One region of the Lysinibacillus sp. IITD104 genome, then DNA from elsewhere that is predicted to be linked to it. Evidence: predicted binding sites of a transcription regulator. Region 1 holds the regulator's gene; the other holds the start of a gene.
The links. The regulator LexA, encoded in region 1, represses DNA repair genes until DNA is damaged. The targets are predictions, from matches to a motif close to CGAACATATGTTCG.

Region 1 (3,172 bases):
GGTGGGACTCTCTTGTGGGTGCTGTCGTCGGTTTTGGCATATTATATATCATTGCTGTGCTATCTAATGGTGGCATGGGTGGAGGCGATATTAAATTATTCTTTTTAATTGGTCTCGTTCTGGGTACGATTGATACACTATTAACGCTTTTTTTAGCTGCAGTGATTGGTATGATTGTCGGGATTACCGTGTTATCGAAGAACAAACAAGGGAGAAAAACACCCATTCCATTTGGGCCATCTATTGCATTGGCCGCAGTCATTGTTTATTTCTATGGCGATCTATTAATCAATTGGTATTTAGGCTTTTGGTAATTGTTCAATCTTCAAGAATGTGGAGGGAAGCAAGTGAAACCGATTATTGGTATTACAGCCTTTGTGGAGGATGATTTATCCTCTCGATTAAATGCTGCTTACAGCAAAAGTATTATTGATGCTGGTGGAATTCCACTGATTATTCCAATTGGAGTAGAAGAAGAGGCAGCCCAGATTTTAGCCCTTACAGATGGTTTATTATTATCCGGGGGTCATGACGTGCACCCATTTCTGTTCGGGGCTGAGCCTTCATTAAAGCTTGGAAAAATTCATCCCGCGCGAGATACAGTGGAGTTAGCAATAATTGAAGCCGCATTCCAACGAAAGATGCCTATTTTCGGGATTTGTCGAGGGATTCAAATACTAAATGTTGCATTAGGTGGTACCTTATATCAGGATATTGATAGTGATCATTTTAGCACTAAATTACTCCAGCATATGCAGCAATCAGGTAGAGCTGTAGCTACCCACACTGTACAGATTATTGCTGATAATTTATTAGCGACTATCGTTGAACAAGAGAAGATAGCAGTGAATTCATTTCATCATCAAGCGGTGAATGTATTAGCAGAAAAATTAAAAGTAGCGGCAAAATCAAATGACGGTATTATCGAAGCTGTAGTTCATGAGGAAATGCCATTTTGCTTGGCTGTTCAGTGGCATCCTGAGGAACTAGCCATAGCAGGAGATGAGAGTGCTCAAAAGCTATTTTCAGCCTTTGTTGAAGCTAGCATAAAATTTAAGAAGGAAGCTTAGAGGGCATTGTACAAAGAATCCAATCGTCTGTGGATTCTTTTTTTGCGTAAAAAAGAGGATACATGCTCTTAGAAGGAACATAATCCTCAAAACCTGTTTTAATAGTTAATGTACCCGTCTGTAAAGACCTACAACTTGTCCTAAAATAGAAACTTGATCGACAATAATAGGTTCCATAGAAGAATTTTCAGGCTGTAAACGGAAATGATTTTTCTCTTTAAAGAAGCGTTTTACAGTTGCTTCATCCTCAGCTGTCATAGCTACAACAATATCCCCGTTATTAGCTGTTGCCTTTTGTTTTACAATGACTAAATCTCCATCTAAAATTCCGGCTTCAATCATTGATTCTCCCATAATTTCTAGCATGAACAATTGATCTTCACTTGTGCCGTACGTATCGGGTAATGGGAAGTATTCTTCAATGTTTTCAATTGCTGTAATTGGAGAACCAGCTGTAACCTTCCCGACAAGTGGGACATGGATCACCTGTTGCTTTTGGATGGATTCTTCAGGCTCTAAAATTTCAATTGCGCGTGGCTTTGTTGGATCTCGACGAATAAAGCCTTTTTGTTCTAATCGAGCTAAATGTCCATGAACAGTTGAACTGGAAGCAAGTCCAACTGCTTCACCAATTTCACGTACTGATGGCGGATATCCCTTAGCTCGTACCTCTTCTTTAATGAAAGCTAAAATGTCCTCTTGTCTTTTCGAAACTTTTTTCATGAGTGCTCACCTCTTTTTTCTAAAATCAATCTTCTTATTTGATAGTATAACAGAATGCGAACATGTATGCAAACATAGGTTCGAAAAGTGTTTGACAAAAACGTTTGTTCGCTTTATTATGAGAACATACATTCCGAACAAACATTCTTAAAAAGGGGTAATGATTATGACATGGTTTAAGAAAAACACACATATCTCAATTTTATTAGGAGCTTGCCTACTATTTGCAGCATACCTTTACATTACTGATCCAGGAAAAGTTAGTTACGCAGAAATCCAAATCGAACATGGGGATAGCTTGTGGTCGTTAGCGGAGCAATATCGTGGTAAAATGAGTACTGATGATTGGATAAAGCTTGTAAAAACGGAAAATGAACTAGCAGATATTAAAATTGTAGCGGGAAAATCTCTAGTAATTCCTGTAGTGAGTGATCAAGCCAGTCCCATCAATACTATCGAAATTGCGAGAAATGAACAATGATAAATAATCAACTGTCGGCTGTTGTCTATTGTCGCGTAAGTACTGAAAAAGAAACACAAAGCTCCTCATTAGAGCGTCAACAGGAAGAGTTGCTGCGCTATGCTAAGGAGCAAGGCTATGCGGTGAAGGGCGTGTTTAAAGATCAGCATAGTGGTTATGATGTAGAACGTGCAGGCTTACTAGAAATGCTTGATTTCATAAAAGATAAAAACATTAATGCCCTTTTTGTACAAGATGAAACTCGTTTAGGACGAGGCAATGCAAGAATGGCTGTATTGCATTTATTACAAAAATCAGCAACGGATGTTTTTTCTATGCGTGATGCTGGCCCAGTTCAATTAAATGAAATGGACACGATGCTGCTAGAAATTTTAGCGATTGTAGAGGAATATCAGCGTAGAATTCATAATGCTAAAATACGACGAGGTATGCGACGTGCTGTAGAAAACGGCTATCGTCCTGAAAATAATTTATCGAACCGAGGTAATCCGCAGGGGCAGGAGCGTAAAGATCTACCTGTAGATGAAATTGTAAAGCTACGCAAACGTGGATTTACCTTTGAAGAAATTTCTATAACGCTTAGAGGGTTAGGCTTTGAGGTAAGTAAGGCGACTGTCCATCGTCGTTTCCAAGAGCACCAAGAAAGATTAGCAGGAAAATAATATTCCTGCTAATTTTTTTTGTAAAAAACTACTGAGGGGAAGAAAAGCTCTCGATAATAACATTTTTAGGCAGTTGGAAAGGGTGCTCTTTATTTATTCGGTCATAAAACATGATGCCATTTAAATGGTCGATTTCATGTTGTACAACGATGGCCCCATAGCCCTGTAACTGTACAATGATTTCATGTCCATCAATGTCGTAAGCTTTGACTTTAATCCTCTCATATCTCGGCACA
Region 2 (3,172 bases), 2.4 Mb from region 1:
ATGTAATCACGCCCTTTGAATTTCTTCTGCTAATAATGTCTGTGCACGATGCGTTAAGTTCTCAATATCCTTTTCACTAAGTGGCTCTATTAGCCTTGCCCCACCGGCATATTGGTACAAATCTTTTAAAATATCCTTCCATTCATTACTGTCCCACTGTTCCATTAAGCTCACAACGGATTGGGTAGTTGCGGTATGCTCATAAAATCTCGCGGCCTTTTGCAACACCATTTTTTGTACCCAACACATTGGCTCAATACCTTCCTCAGCCTCTCGAATAGTCTCTAACCATGCATCTACTGTTGCATGCTCAAATAAAGCTTCCGTTTGTTCGTCAATTTGTTGCAAATGAAGCTCTACTACCGATGCGCCAAACTTCTTTCTATTGGCTGTAATCGCTTCTGCACATCTCTTCAGCAATTCATTGGCGTGTACCACATCCGTACAATCCACCTCTATCGTGTTATAAACGACAGCAGAAGTAGAGATAAAATCAAGCTCAGTCGATGTTTTGGATAACGTCACATCATAAAAACCTTTCATTCCTTGTTCTTTACGATGTCGACTTTGAATATTGCCTGGATAAACAATGGGCGGGTTTTGATGTAAAAGCTGTCGTTTATGAATATGGCCAAGCGCCCAATAATGATAGTTCTTTTCAAGTAACTGCTGTTTTGTAAAAGGGGCATACACATCATGTGTCGTATTGCCTGCCTCACTGCCATGTAGCATACCAATATGAAGGGCATGCTGATCATGCGCAGTTGGATAGCTTTCGATAACGGATTCCCTTAAATGACGTTCGGGATAACTAAAACCATATATATTCACTTGCTGACCACGTATTTTTAATTGAACTACACTCGTTTCAGCCGGTAATTCATAGACATTACTTGGTAAAGCAAAGCGTGTCCATGTGCCATTTAAATGATCATGATTTCCGTAGCTCACAATCACAGGGATATTGTGTTGAAAAAGTTTTTCCATTGCATCTTGAAATCTTCGTTGTGCTTGCAAGCTACGATTTTCACCATCATAAATATCCCCAACAATTAGTAAAAAATCAGGTTTTTCCTGAATCGCTTTAACGATAATTTTATCGAACGCTTCAAAAGTGCTTAACCGTATTTTCTTTAAAATGTGTTCGGGTAGACCAAATAAGCCCTTAAATGGACTATCTAAATGTAAATCTGCCATATGGAAAAAACGAATTGCTGACATCCAATCACCTCAAATAGTAGATAATTCTCTCTTTAGTGCAAACCAAAGTAATAATATGCTGATTAACCAATACCGAATATTTGTTCTATTTTATCATAATTCATGTTTGATGAAAAATGCTATTACGGAAAAAACAACATCGCCTCACTTTTTCCACAATTTTCGTAATTTATCAAAAAATCCACTAGTTTTACCGTGAAGTTTATAAATCTTCTATGTATAATAGAAATATATTCAAGTAAAAGGGTGGGGTCTGTATGGAGAATTATCGTTTTACAGCTTTTGAAAAAACAGGAGAAACATTATTTGATGAAACTTGGACTTTTGAAAATGATGAGGCTGCTAAACTAAATGGACAACAACAAATTGAAGAAAAAGGTGTTGCCGATAAAACTCATCGTCTTGTAAACGCTTCAGGTAAATTAATTTTATTCCATGTTTAGTGGCTAATAAAAGGCACGTAGTCAAGTGGTGTTTGCTACGCGCCTTTTATTATTTTTATTTACCTACAAAGACAGGCGTTCTTTTCTCTACAAAAGCATGAATGCCCTCAATATGATCTGATGTTTTACGCATTGTAGACTGTCCCTCAGCCTCTAATGCTAAGATATTTTCTAGCTGTGGCATATTTTGTGCATGCAGAATTTTTTTCGTCGTAATCATGGAAGATATTGGGGATGCAAGCATTTTACCTACCAGCTGATCTGCCATTGCAAATACAGTGCCCTCAGGTGCAATATAATCAATTAATCCTGCATCTAATGCTTCTTTTGCTGTTAATACCTTCCCCTCCCATATCATTTGTTTTGCCTTAACAGTACCTACACGCTCCTTCATGAAGAAATGACCGCCACCATCTGGAATCAGTCCTATTCCAATGAAATTCATAGCAAGCTTACTATTTTCACAGGCTACAATAATATCTGCCCCTAGTGTTAGACTAAATCCTAAACCTGCTGAAGCTCCATGAACTGCTGCAATCACTATCATCGGTAGCTGATAATATGCCTTTACGATACGTGTCAGATAAACCATTGCCTCATCAATATTCAGCGGTTTGCTTTCATCTAGCATTGCTTTTATATCACCACCCGCAGAAAAGACCTTTCCTTCTCCACGAATAACAAGCACCTGAATATCTTTTTCCTGTTGTAGAGCTTCAAAGCATTCTGCTAGTTCACGCATCATAATATCATCCATAGCATTCATCGCCTGCGGACGATTCAACGTTAATGTTGCACGACGTTCTAATTTTTCTAAAGTAATTGTTGAAAATTCCATCTCTATAACCCCCAAATATGAATAGTCATTCACTATATATAATTCGTGTTTTTTTAGAAAACTCCTTCTCTCTAAGCAAAAATGCTCCTTGTTATGCTATATTAAAGGACGAATATTGAGATAAAGGTGGTAACGTATTTTGACACAAAAAGACTATCGTGTATTACTTTATTATAAATATATTACGATTGAAGACCCTGAAGCTTTTGCAGAAGAGCATCTAGCACTGTGTAAAGAGATAGGGCTTCTTGGTCGCATTTTAGTAGGCTACGAAGGTATTAACGGCACTGTATCAGGCACCATTGAGCAAACAGATGCTTACATGAGCCATATGAAGGCTGATGCTCGTTTTAATGATATTATGTGGAAAATTGATGAGGTTGAAGGGCATACCTTTAGAAAAATGCATGTACGTCCTCGTAAGGAAATTGTTCACCTAGGCTTAGAACAGGATATCAATCCGTTAGAAATTACAGGTGATTATTTAACACCTAAAGAATTTATGGAACAGATGCAAGATGACAACACAGTAATCATCGATGCCCGTAATGACTATGAATATGATCTCGGTCATTTCCGAGGTGCTGTACGACCAGATATCGAAAACTTCCGTGACCTACCTGCTTGGATGGAAGCACATAAAGAAGATTTTGCAGATAAAAAGATCTTA

Region 2: the regulator LexA is predicted to act here: its motif matches at 1,295-1,308, upstream of V1L66_RS04500 (DNA repair exonuclease).

Annotation. Positions count from the first base shown of each region.
Region 1 is NZ_JBAHYH020000001.1:3,281,005-3,284,176, reverse strand. Features, by position in the region: gene V1L66_RS16825 (prepilin peptidase) at 1-314, shown strand, start outside; gene V1L66_RS16820 (gamma-glutamyl-gamma-aminobutyrate hydrolase family protein) at 348-1,070, shown strand; gene lexA (transcriptional repressor LexA) at 1,176-1,793, opposite strand; gene V1L66_RS16810 (LysM peptidoglycan-binding domain-containing protein) at 1,960-2,274, shown strand; gene V1L66_RS16805 (recombinase family protein) at 2,271-2,936, shown strand; gene def (peptide deformylase) at 2,965-3,172, opposite strand, start outside.
Region 2 is NZ_JBAHYH020000001.1:861,553-864,724, reverse strand. Features, by position in the region: gene V1L66_RS04505 (AAA family ATPase) at 1-2, opposite strand, end outside; gene V1L66_RS04500 (DNA repair exonuclease) at 7-1,221, opposite strand; gene V1L66_RS04495 (YhzD family protein) at 1,479-1,664, shown strand; gene V1L66_RS04490 (enoyl-CoA hydratase) at 1,720-2,502, opposite strand; gene V1L66_RS04485 (rhodanese-related sulfurtransferase) at 2,642-3,172, shown strand, end outside.